DNA from 2 places in the Marinococcus sp. LNHM3E3-2.2 genome. Region 2 is predicted to be linked to the other one. Evidence: predicted binding sites of a transcription regulator. Region 2 holds the regulator's gene; the other holds the start of a gene.
The links. Region 2 encodes NrdR, which represses ribonucleotide reductase genes. Its sites were predicted from a motif close to AACACNATATATNGTGTT; they were not measured.

Region 1: the regulator NrdR is predicted to act here: its motif matches at 3,144-3,161, upstream of nrdI (class Ib ribonucleoside-diphosphate reductase assembly flavoprotein NrdI).

The regions. Positions count from the first base shown of each region.
Region 1 is NZ_JBQLIC010000017.1:23,074-29,755, forward strand. It holds gene ACTRXF_RS14775 (sensor histidine kinase) at 1-570, shown strand, start outside; gene ACTRXF_RS14780 (PepSY domain-containing protein) at 641-1,333, shown strand; gene ACTRXF_RS14785 (PepSY domain-containing protein) at 1,496-2,113, shown strand; gene ACTRXF_RS14790 (redoxin domain-containing protein) at 2,161-2,778, shown strand; gene nrdI (class Ib ribonucleoside-diphosphate reductase assembly flavoprotein NrdI) at 3,218-3,613, shown strand; gene nrdE (class 1b ribonucleoside-diphosphate reductase subunit alpha) at 3,618-5,672, shown strand; gene nrdF (class 1b ribonucleoside-diphosphate reductase subunit beta) at 5,691-6,662, shown strand.
Region 2 is NZ_JBQLIC010000007.1:18,749-25,430, forward strand. It holds T-box leader at 1-176, opposite strand, end outside; gene mqnC (cyclic dehypoxanthinyl futalosine synthase) at 227-1,336, opposite strand; gene dnaI (primosomal protein DnaI) at 1,478-2,404, opposite strand; gene ACTRXF_RS10535 (replication initiation and membrane attachment family protein) at 2,423-3,826, opposite strand; gene nrdR (transcriptional regulator NrdR) at 3,843-4,322, opposite strand; gene speD (adenosylmethionine decarboxylase) at 4,494-4,877, opposite strand; gene ACTRXF_RS10550 (glyceraldehyde-3-phosphate dehydrogenase) at 5,252-6,283, opposite strand; gene coaE (dephospho-CoA kinase) at 6,423-6,682, opposite strand, start outside.

The sequences.
Region 1 (6,682 bases), on a different contig from region 2:
GGAGCCTCACGTCCCGAAATCATTGAAGAATCGGTGGAAGCCATTCATTCCGAAGCGGTGAGGATGAGGGAGCTGACCCAGCAGCTTCTGCTGCTTGCCCGTCAGAATGAAAAAGAAAACCTCCATATTACCGAAGTGGACCTGGAGACGGTGGCGGCAGATGCTGTGGAAAACTACCGCAGCAGCTACCACCGGGAGATCGAATTAACCGGGGAGCCGGCAATCGTTCAGACTGATCCCGACAAAGTGAAGCAGCTGTTGTATATCCTGCTTGATAATGCCCGGAAATACAGCAGTGATGTCATTGATGTAAAAATCGAAACGACAGATACAGAACCGGTCATCGCTGTGATTGACCGGGGCATCGGTATTCCGGAAAAGGATATTGAACGAGTTTTCGAACGCTTTTACCGGGTGGATGAGTCGAGAACACGGGCAAGCGGGGGCTACGGGCTCGGTTTGTCGCTTGCCAGAGATATTACTGAAGCTCTCGGCGCACGCATCACAATTGAAAGCACGCACGGCCAGGGAACGGCGGTCCGCTTAATTTTTCCTATAACCAGTGAATGACTCTCCCTTTCTCATCAATTTCTCAGAATGAACGGATACAATAATAGCAACAGGGAGAGGGGGGCCTGCGGTGAAAAATGTTATCTTTCTGTTTGTGCTGGTGGCTGGTATCATAGTGGCCACTTTTGGGGCCTGGCGGTTTTCGCCGTATTTTACCCCGGAAATGTCGCCGGAGGAAATTGAACAGGCTGTTCAGGGACAGTATCAGGGTGACATCACTAGCGTGGAAAAACAAAACGGCACCTATGAGGTGATGACAGAGCTTGACCGAGGGACGTACCAGCTGCAGGTGGATGCTGAAGACGGAGCGGTTACAGGCGTCACACGGGTAGCGGGTAACAGTACTGGTGATACAGAAGCTCTAACAGAAGAAGAAGCGCGCACCCGGGCAGAAGAAGAGACTGACTTTTCTATTGAAGAAATCAGCCGGGAAACATGGGAAGGAACCGCCGTGTACGTAGTGGAGTTTGCCGAAGACGAAGCGTTGGAAGAAATGACTATCGATGCGCGGTCAGGAGATATTTTAGAAGAAAAAGCACAGGAAGAGCGTGAAGAAAGACGCCAGACAGTGCTTAGTGAACAGGAAGCCGCAGCTGTGGCGCAGGAGGAAGTGAACGGGGAAGTGGACGACGTTGATTTCGAAACGTCGGATGCTGGGGAGCCGTTTTACTACGTGGAGCTTGAACAAAATGATGACGACGAAGCTACGGTTCAGGTACACGGCATCACCGGAGAAATACTGTCAGTCACCTGGGATGATTAAACGGCAAAAGCTGCCTGGATGATTCCAGGTGGCTTTTTTTGTCTTTTTACTTGTTATGAGCCGTCCATGTATTTCTCATCAATTTCTCATTTTCTTGTAGGGATATTCTCATGTCGGGCCTCTATAGTAAAGGTGTAACAACAAATAAAGGGGGAAATGACCATGAAAGGGAAAGTACTTGCAGGCAGTCTCGCGGGGGTCACGGCGCTTGGTGCAGTTATTGGTGCAGGAGCTTACACGACCATGAATAGTGGCGTGGAAGCAGAAACCTCTTCAAACAAATCTTCAGAAGAAACAGCCGGAGAAAGTAACGAAAACAACAGCAGCTCTGGTGAGGAAAAAATTACTGCCGATGAAGCTGTACTGATTGCTGAGGAAGAAACGGGCGGTCAGGCGGTTGAGCTGGAACTGGATATGGAAGATCAGAAATACGATGTGGAGCTCGAAGGCGAACAAGAATACGATGTTGAAGTAGGAGCGTTCTCCGGCAATGTGACTGAAAAAGAAACCGATGATGATAAAGATAATGAAGAACCGCTGATCCAGGACGGGGACAGCGTCAGTTTAGAAGATATTGTGGCTTCGGGGATGGGCGAAGTTTCCGGAGAGCTGAATGAATGGGAGCTGGACCGTGAAGAGAACGGATACGACCTTTCGGTGGAAACGAACGAACAGGAAGGCGATTTCTTCATAAATGATGCAGACGGTACGATCGCTTCCAGAGATATTGAAGATGACGATGATGATGATAACAACGACGATGACGATAACGACAATTAAAGACTAACACCAACAGATGAACGGGGTCCGAAAGGAGTCTTCCAGGAATGGCACTACTGAGGGAAAAGGTGCTGCATTCACAGCTGCACCGGGCAAAAAGCATCTTATGGAACGAATGGCACCAGGAAAAACGGCCGGGATTCTGCCCTGGACTCAGAATAGGAGAGAGCGCACCGGCATTCTCACTGCCCAGCATGGACGGGGAAAATGTTACGTTAAACCAGCTGCTCCTCCAGGGTCCGGTAGTGCTTCTCTTCTGTTTTGGCGGCTGGATACATGCAGAAACAGAACGGCTGCGAAGCTATCAGGAGGCTTCCCCGCTGCTTCGGCAGATGGGAGCCCAGATCGTAGTAGCTGCCAGCGGGCAGGTATCCGCCCTTCAGAGAGAGCTGCAGCACATGTCTTTTACAGGAAAGGTGCTTGCAGACACAAATGCTGTGGCAGCCTCCTGGTATAATGCGTGCATCTCCTGCCGGGATCACCTGCTTCAGGACGTCCCGGAGGTTAAAGCGGCCCTGCGCCATGCCGGATATCATTCGTACTGCCCTGCAGACGTAACGTATGTGATCGATCAGGACGGCACCGTGGCAGTTTCTGTCTGGGAAGCCGCCCGGCCGGACCCCTACTGGATCGTCAACGAGCTAATTCAATTAAAAGAAAGATAAAACCCCGCCTGAAAAGGTGATGAAATATGGAGAAGCAGCCGGCGTAAGCGCGGGCTGCTTTTGTTTGAAATAATGCGTGATAAATTTTTCTGTACACTGAAAGTATCAAGAATTTACCGAAAATTATCCCGCTGTAAATAGAGAGCTGGACTAAATGCATGTCTGTATGTAGTAGTACAGACACTGGAAGTTTTTATAAACGACTAGATATAGAAGCAGGTCTTACTTACTGAAATTTTTTCTGTCAGAAAATGTGCACAATTTTAAGGGTAGAATCGAGGAGTATAAGGAAGTATGGCAGAGATTTTAATTGTCAAGAGGATGAAACGAAAAATATCTATATCATGTATGTTGAAAAAGAAGATTACACCATATATAGTAGTGGTATAAGAATGATGTACACATGTTCGTACATTTTAGAAAGTAAGGAGGGGATTCGATGATACCGATCATTTTTGATTCTATGACGGGCAACGTGAAGCGTTTTGCGGAAAAAATCCCGTTTGACCGGGTGTACAGTCTGAATGAAGCGGAACAAATCGATGAACCGTTTATCCTTATCACCTATACGAAGGGATTTGGAAATATCCCGGAATCCACCGAAGCATTTCTCGAAGAACATGCAGAGCAGCTTCTTGCTGTAGCATCGAGTGGAAACAAAGTATGGGGAGACAATTTCGCCAAAAGCGCCAATCAGATTGCAGTGAACTACAACGTTCCCATACTCCATAAATTCGAACTGAGCGGAACAAAAAACGATGTGTCCATTTTCGCAGAGGAGGCGATGAAAGTTGCAACAAACACAAACCACCGACTGGATCCAGTTAAACAATGAGATTATGTTCCAAAAGGACGGGTCCTTTCAATTTGAAAAAGACAAAGAAGCCGTTTATCAATACTTTATTCAATACGTCAATCAGCACACTGTTTTCTTTCACGATCTGAAAGAAAAGCTCGACTACCTGCTCGAAAATGACTTTTATGAAAAAGAATTCCTCGAGGCGTATTCATTTGAAGAAATTGAGCGCGTCTACAACCTGTGCTATGAAAAGAAATTCCGTTTTCCGTCATTCATGAGCGCGTTTAAATTTTACAATGATTATGCGCTGAAAACCAATGATCAGAAAATGATCCTTGAGCGCTTTGAAGACCGGGTGGCTGTTGTGGCCCTTTATTTCGGCAATGGAAACGCAGAAAAAGCTGAGCAGTTTGCAGAAATGATGATGAGCCAGGATTATCAGCCGAGCACCCCGACGTTCCTGAATGCCGGCAGAAAACGGCGCGGAGAATTAGTCAGCTGCTTCCTGCTGGAAGTAAACGACTCTTTAAATGATATCTCCCGGGCTGTCGATATCTCCATGCAGCTGTCCAAGGTAGGCGGCGGTGTGTCACTGAACTTATCGAAGCTCCGGGCAAAGGGCGAAGCCATTAAGGATGTGGAAAACGCGACAAAAGGTGTCGTCGGCGTAATGAAGCTGCTCGACAATGCTTTTCGTTATGCAGATCAGATGGGGCAGCGCCAGGGCTCCGGCGCGGCATATTTAAATATTTTTCACCGGGATATTCACGACTTCCTGGATTCAAAGAAAATTTCGGCCGATGAAGACGTGCGTGTTAAAACATTATCAATCGGAGTCGTGATTCCGGATAAATTCGTTGAGCTCGCCCGCCAGGATAAAGATATGTATCTGTTCTATCCGCACACAGTGTACCGGGCGTACGGTGAACATCTTGATGAAATGGATATGAGCGAAATGTACGACAAGCTCGTCGAGGACGACCGCGTGAAAAAAGACAAGGTCAATGCCCGCCGCATGCTTGAAAAGCTGGCGATTCTCCGGTCCGAATCCGGATACCCTTACCTGATGTTTCAGGATAACGTCAACCGGGCGCACGCGCTGAATAACGTGTCCAAAGTAAAATTCTCCAACCTTTGCTCTGAAGTCCTCCAGGCGTCTGAGGTATCAAGCTATACGGATTACGGCGAGGAAGATGAAGTCGGCCTAGATATTTCCTGCAACCTTGGTTCGTTGAACATTGCCAATGTTATGAAGCACAAAACGATCAAGGATACAGTGAAGCTCGCCACTGATTCTCTGACCCACGTAGCGACGCATACCAATATTACGAATGCTCCGGCTGTACGCCGCGGCAACCAGATGATGAAATCGATTGGCCTCGGTGCGATGAACCTGCACGGCTTTCTGGCACAGAACCATATCGCCTACGAAAGTGAGGAAGCAAGGGAATTCGCTGATTTCTTCTTTATGGCTGTGAACTTCTATTCCATTCAGCGTTCGATGGAGCTTGCAAAAGAAACAGGAGAGACGTTCTACGGCTTCGAAGGATCCAGTTATGCTGACGGCTCCTACTTTGACAAGTATTTGAACCGTTCTTACCTCCCGTCCTCTGCTAAAATTGCGGACCTGTTTGAAGGCATGGCCCTGCCGGATGCTGAAGACTGGGAAGAGCTGATGAAGCAGGTGCAGACGCACGGATTGTTCCACAGCTACCGCCTGGCAATCGCACCAACCGGCTCCATTTCCTACGTACAGTCGGCTACTGCTTCTGTTATGCCGATTATGGAGCGGATTGAAGAACGGACGTACGGCAACTCGAAAACGTATTACCCGATGCCGGGCCTTGCGCCGGATAATTGGTTCTACTACAAAGCGGCATATGACATGGATATGTTCAACGTTGTGGATATGATCGCAGCTATCCAGGAGCACATCGATCAGGGCATCAGCTTCACTCTCTTTGTGCGTGACACCATCACCACGAGAGACCTGAACCGAATTGATCTCTATGCCCACCATAAAGGTATCAAGACGATTTACTATGCGCGGACAAAAGACACAGGACAGGACGACTGCCTCTCCTGCGTCGTGTAAAGAAAGGAGCATCACCCCATGAATCAAATATTTGACGCAGCCGACTGGTCAAAACAAGACGACGACTTTACGCAGATGTTTTACAGCCAGAACGTAAAACAGTTCTGGCTTCCAGAGGAAATATCACTAAACGGGGATCTGCTCACGTGGAAATATTTATCCGATGAAGAAAAAGACACGTATATGAAAGTACTCGCCGGTTTGACCCTGCTCGATACAGAGCAGGGAAATGTCGGCATGCCAAAGGTTGCTGAGCAGGTGGAAGGCCACCAGCGCAAAGCGGTATTAAACTTTATGGCAATGATGGAAAACGCGGTGCACGCAAAATCCTATTCGAACATTTTCATGACACTTGCTTCTACAGAAGTAATCAATGAGCTGTTTGAATGGGTGAAGGAAAATCCGCACCTGCAGAAAAAAGCTACCCGTATTGTCGAGCAGTACAATAAAATCGAAGACGGGGACGAAATTTCCCTGTACAAAGCGATGGTAGCTTCTGTTTATCTTGAAAGCTTTCTGTTCTACAGTGGTTTCTATTATCCGCTTTATTTCTACGGCCAGGGCAAGCTCATGCAGAGCGGGGAAATCATTAACCTGATTATCCGTGACGAAGCGATCCACGGGGTATACGTTGGTCTTCTGGCACAGGAAATTTACAAGCGCCAGACACCGGAAAAGCAGGAAGAGCTGCGGGAATTTGCCCACGACCTCCTCATGGAGCTGTATGAAAATGAACTGCTTTACACCGAACAGTTGTATGATCCGGTAGGACTGACCTCTGATGTGAAAAAGTTCCTTCGGTACAATGCGAACAAAGCATTGATGAACTTAGGCCTGGATGCGTATTTTGAAGAGGAAGAAATTAACCCGATTGTATTAAACGGCATGGATACAAAAACAAAATCCCATGATTTCTTCTCGATGAAAGGAAACGGCTACAAAAAAGCAACAGTGGAGCCGGTCCGGGACGAAGATTTCATTTTCGACTAACAAAAAAGCCGGGCCTGCGC
Region 2 (6,682 bases):
CCCCTGTAAAGGGACGACTCTATCCGGGTAACGGCCGGGGATCCGCCGGCAGATACTGCTGTTCCCTGCCGAAGCTCCGAGGGGGTAAAAATAAAACGGTTCGTAGAGAACTTCCAGCCATGGTTCTCTTCTCTGGGACGCCTGTTTTATTTTCATGGCCTCATCCTTGCATTTTCCTTTTCGCTATTTCAGCATAGCGAAAAGCTTCTTTTCATGCAACCTGTATTTAGTTTTGCATTACAAAGTCTTTTTCGCTGTTCTCTTCTCCCTCAAACACCCGGAGTGTATGATACTTCGTATTACGTTGAGCCGGCGTGTAGCCTGCTTCCCGTATTAAACGAAGAATACGGTTGATGTTCACTTTGTGTGTGGTACCGGCTGAAGAAACAACGTTCTCTTCCATCATAGTACTGCCAAAGTCGTTACAGCCGTAGGAAAGGGAGCGTTTCCCCGTTTCTGGTCCTGCTGTTACCCAGGAGGACTGGAAGTTCGGGATATTGTCCAGGAACAAGCGTGAAATGGCAACGTTACGGAGATAGCCTTCCGGTGTAATACGCTCGCCTTTCATGCTTGTGTAATCCTGCTGGAAGGTCCAGGATATGAAAGCCAAAAAGCAGTTGGATTCATCCTGCGCCTCACGAATGCGCCACAGGTGTTCTGCCCGCTCTTCATTGGATTCGCCAAAGCCGATAACCATCGTTGCAGTGCCGTGCATACCGACCTCTTTAGCCATTTTCATGCAGTCAATCCATTGGTCGGCCGTGCATTTCAGGCGGCTGATCCGTTTTCTCGTTTTCTCTGTGAGAATTTCGGCGCCGCCGCCCGGAAGTGAATCCAAACCTGCTTCGTGAAGAGCCGTTAATACCTCTCTCAAGGACAGGCCGGACACTTCCATCATTTTGTACACCTCTGCCGGTGTAAACGAGTGCATCGTCACATCAGGGAAATGACTTTTAATTTTTTTGAGCAGGTTCGTATAGTATTCAAATGGGAGGTTCGGGTTGGTCCCGCCCTGCATTAAAATTTCGTCTCCTCCTACATCCTGAAGCTCTTTAATCTTCTGCAGAATCTGGTCATCCGAAAGAAGGTATCCCTCTTCCGATCCCGGCCGGCGGTAAAATGCACAGAAACGGCAGAAGGTATCGCAGACGTTTGTGTAATTGACATTCCGTCCTATGTTAAAGGTAGCAACAGGCTCGGGGTGCCAGCGTTTTTTAATTTCATCTGCGGCAGCTCCCATTTTTTCTATTTCATCGCTTTCATACAAGCGCACAGCGTCATCCATTGTCAGTCGTTCTCCGTTTAATGCACGTTCCAGTATTCCATCAATGCTCATTTGTATACCCTCCAGAAAATTCCTTTGTGGCGCTCGCATGAAAATACCGCGAATCCAACCCATTTTCTGCATGCTGGGCGCTATCATCATGGTAGCATATTTATTTGTATTATACACTTAGAATGCCCTATGCATTTCCAATTATCCCCGGCGGTTCTGTCCGTCCATGAACACTTCTTCTGTGAAAGGGCGGATGCGCTCCATGATACGCTTAGCTTTCAGCCGCTCGTTACCACCCTTCTGGGAATACGTCAAATGCTCTTCAAGTTCACTGTAATCATAGTTGGAAGTATAAACAGTAGGAAGCTTTTCCATCATCCGGTACTGCAGAATAACTCCTAAAATATCGTCTCTTGTCCAGGCACTCATCGATTCGGCTCCAAGATCGTCGAGTATGAGCACCGGCACGCCTTTGACGCTGTCCACCTTTTCCCTCACCGTATTATCCGAAAGCGATTCTTTGATCTCACGGAAAAAGTCCGGCACGTGTACAATCATCGAGCCGATGTTTCGCTCCGCCAGTTCATTCATGATGGCTCCGGCAATATACGTTTTACCGACCCCGAATTTTCCATACAGGTAAAGCCCCTGTCCGTCTTCTCCGGGCACGGTGGTCGATGCGAAATGCAGTGCTGCGGTTCCTGCCTTCGCTCTTGATTCATGGTCCATATCCACCTGGTCAAAGGAAGCATGCAGTATCTCTTTTGGAATATAATAGCTTTTAATAAGTGCCTGTCTTTTTTTCTTTTCATCATCGTGTATCTTTAATGAACAGCGGTGATAGGCAACCGTTACTTTCCCTTTGTCTTCCATCAATTCCGGCTGATAGCCCTGCATCAGGTTCGGGCAGTTTTCAAGCCCAGGACAGGCATCGCAGTTACTGCGCTCCCTTTTATACTCAAATAAAGCTGCCTTGTTTTTTTCGTATTCTTCCGCTGGTATGTGCGGATGACGGCGCTTGAAATCGATAACTCCCGGATAGGCAAACACTTCTTTTTCAAGTCTGGCCATCCGTTCCTTCCAATCCTTATCCATCCATCTGTTCAACGAGGATCCGATCGAATCCATCCAGCCGCCTCCTTTCTTTTAACGGTTTGCTCTTTCCCGTCGTTCCTTAAGCATTTCTTCAAAGCGCTCTCTTTCCTTCGACAGCTGCTCCTCCTGCGTGGAATTTTCACCTTCTGCCGGTTTATTCTCTGCCTGCTCTTCTTTTTCCAGCCACTTAGGCAGCTTATCGTTTCGGACGTAGCCCTGAGACCGCTTATTCGTATAATTGTTTTTAGGTGCCTGGCGTTCCTGGGCCTGCTTGTGTTCTTCCTTTGCGAGCTTCATGGCATCCTCTACGGTATGTACTTTTTTTCTTGTCCACTGGCCGGCAATTTTATAGACAAGCGCTTTGCTTAATTTCATATTATTTTTCTTCATCACGTAATCTGTCAACACGTTCACAACTCCCGGGGATAAACGGTAGCTGAATAAAAGCTCCTCCACGAGATGGATATCCGACTCCGGCACAGTAGCTCCTTCGGCCACCGAACGAAGAAACGTCACGGGGGACGTCTGTTCATAAAACTGCTTCATTTGCTCCTGTTCAGACACCGGGCGGCCCTTTGCCGGTGCCGGCTCCTGACTTTCTGTACGGTTCCCGAGCGCAGGCGGGGCTGCTCCGTGCTCCATACGGTAATGATTTTTTGCCTTTTTACGCAGGTCTTCTATATTTACTTCATCGTCTGCTGATAGGGACTCCTGAATCACTTTTCCCATATCAATCGGCGATAGCTGATACACAAAAGCAAGCCGGCGGACGGTCTGCTGCAGCGAAGGTGTTAACAGCCGGGAGCTGTCGAGAAAGGAAGGAAGCGAAGCTTTTAGCAGCTCCATGTCGAATCCATTCTCTTCAAGCTGCAGGCGCGACGGCTCACTGCCACCGACAAATTCTGTTCCTTCATCTGCCGGAGGCGGCTCGGAAGCCATTTCCGACGCATGCAGGGAAGCAAATACTTCATTGAACGAAGCCGTAATTTCTTCTGCTCCTTCAGGCACAGCCGAAATGCCAAAACGCTGGCGCAGCTGAATGTATTTGCTTTTCCCAAGACGGTTATATAAAAATACGCTTAACACATCGTCCTGAAAAAAAGCCCGCGGCGACATAGGCGGCTGGATATCATAAACAAATGTTTTATCCTGTGAGTGTGTTTCGAGTTCATAAACCCTGAGAAGCCCGATGCCTTCAAGCAGGCGGCGGGCAGCGTAAATCTCATTTAAAGGCATCTGCAAAAAAGCCATCAGTTCATGATGGGTTGCTTCGGAGCTTTCATAGCAGTCTTTTTCAAGCTTATTCTGCAGAGTCTGGTAGAGAGCGATCGCTTTGCTTCCGACTAACGGCTGGTAGAGCATAGACATCGTTTTATCCGTGCTCTCGCTGAATTCTTTACTTGTGCGAACGTAGTACCCGTCCACCGGTTTTACTTCCATCCAATGCAGACTCAAAGCGCCGCCCTCCTTTTTATGATTTTGATGAATCTTCTTTATTTTCTTTATCAATCAGTTCTTTTAATTCATTGATGAATACATTTATATCACGAAACTGCCGGTAAACAGAAGCAAAACGGACATAAGCGATTTCATCAATATCCGCTAGCTCTTCCATGACAAGCTCCCCGGCTTCCTCGCTTTTCACTTCTGTTCGTCCTTCTTCCCGCAGTTTATTTTCAACCCTCGAAACGATGCCCTCGAGCGTTTCCATTGGGATTGGCCGCTTTTCACAGGCTCTGATCAAGCCTCTCAGCATTTTTTCCCGGCTGAATTCCTCCCGGTTCCCATTTTTTTTCACTACGACAAGCGGCAGTTCTTCCACAATTTCAAATGTAGTGAAGCGGTGGTGGCACGTATCACACTGACGCCGGCGCCGGATGGAACGGCCTTCATTGCTCGGCCTCGAATCCAATACACGTGTGCCATTGGAGTAGCATACAGGGCATTTCATTATTATCATCTCCAATTTGATGGGCGGTCTCTATTTTTATTGGTTCTATCATATCACATTCGCTCCTGGCGGGAGGATGACAATTTGTGTATTTCTTTGAATCCCTTGTACTGCAGGCAATAAAAAACCGTTCAAGCAGCTACCTGTGCTTAAACGGTGTTCGTATGCGTATTATAGGGCATTCGCTTCCGGGCGCTCTACACGGATAGGGCCTGTACCGCGGGGGATTTCTATTGTTTCTTCCGCTTCGGCACCGAGTGAACCGGCAATATATTTAGCCGCCGTGTTCGGATCAATATGGTCTCCGCAAGTATACACATCGATGCTTGCATAGCCGTGTTCCGGAAAGCTGTGAATCGTTAAATGCGATTCTGAAATGATGACTACTCCGCTTACACCCTGCGGTGCAAATTTATGAAAAATCACTTCTCTTATTTCAGCGCCTGCTTTTAAAGCGGCGTTTACAAAGATACGTTCGATTGCATTTACATTGTTTAAAGTTTCTTCGTCACAACCCCAGAGCTCGGAAATGACATGGCGTCCCATTGTTTCCATGGTACGTTTCCCCCTTTGTTTCTTTTTATTACATCATTAGGTCGTTGTATTTTTATCGGCCCGTCACGTTTTAAAGGCTACTCTGGGGGAAAGTTAGTCCAATTTGGCACTAACCCTTACAGTAACCGCTAGTATACCTGTATACGCCTGAAAACTGTGCATTTCTGCCGTCAAATTCAAGGACGCACAGGCACGAAATTCAGTATACGATGTTTATTTGCAATTTGCAACCAGTTTTCACATGCAGCATCTTTAAAGCTTTGATCCAGGGCTTTAATGCCTGTATATACTCCATAACTTCTGTACATAATTCCCCATAGAGGATAAACAAAAAAGCGCCCCACTTACGGGACGCTTTCCCACATTAACGATTTTTAAAACGAAGCGACGGAGGAGTAGCCGACAGCTGGTTCTCCGACCATTTTTACCAGATCCACTACCCGGCAGGAGTAGCCCCACTCATTATCGTACCATGCAAGCACTTTAACCTGGCGGTCGTTAATGACCATGGTGGAGAGAGCATCTATAATAGATGAATTTTCGTTTCCATTAAAATCTGTTGATACGAGCGGGTCCTCGCAGTAGGAAATAATACCCTTTAACTTTTGCTCAGAAGCTGTTTTCAGCGTTTGGTTGATCTCTTCTTCGGTGACCGGGCGCTTCATATCAATGACCATATCCACAAGTGACACGTTCGGCGTTGGCACCCGGAGAGCCATACCATTCATTTTTCCCTCCATGGAAGGAATCACTTCTGAAAGAGCTTTAGCTGCTCCGGTAGACGTCGGGATAATCGACTGGCCGCAGGCTCTCGCCCGGCGCAAATCCTTGTGGGGATTATCCATATTGTTCTGGTCATTGGTGTATGCATGTACAGTTGTTATTAAACCGCTTTCAATACCGATGTTATCCTCAAGCACCTTGACGACCGGCGCAAGGCAGTTCGTCGTGCAGGATGCGTTTGAGATTACGTGGTGGCGTTCCGGATCGTAGTCTTTTTCGTTTACTCCCATTACGATGGTTGTATCGACTTCTTTGCCGGGAGCAGTCAGCACGACTTTTTTAGCTCCGGCTTCTATATGCATTTCAGCGTCAGGGCCACGGTTGAATTTCCCCGTCGCTTCGACCACAATATCTACACCCAGTTCTTCCCACGGAAGTTCGAGGGGATTTCGGTTTTGAAGCAGGCGGATCCGTTTTCCGTCCACGATCATTTCGTCCCCTTCGGATTTTACTTCAAGCGGAAACGGACCGTGCACACTATCGTATTTCACTAAATGAGCCAGCGTTTCAGGAGGATACATGGCATTGATGGCTTTCACTTCAATTTCAGGGTCCATCATTGCCTTTCGAAAAACCATACGCCCAATTCGTCCGAAACCGTTGATCGCTATGCTTGTTTTCATTTAATATCCTCCTCTGGAAATATGTTATACTTTTATAAGTAAAATCTAAAAATAGTATAACACATTGATAGCGCATTCTTGCAACCTATTTTTAAAAAATAACCACTTTCTTTTACGAAAAGTGGTTATCCATCCGTTTTTATTTTATTTTCCATTGATGGAGCAGCTCGTTCACCTGGGTTTTGGTTTCCTTTTCTGTCCCCGAATTATCGATCACTGCATCCGCCAGCTCTCTTTTTTCTCCGAGAGGCATTTGCGATTTGATTCTCGCAGCCGCATCTTCTTCTCCCCGGCCGTCACGCTCCACGAGCCGCTGCTTTTGCGTTGCTTCATTGACATAAACGACGATAATGCGGTCGACCAGAAAGTTTAAATTGTTTTCGAGCAGAAGCGGGATGT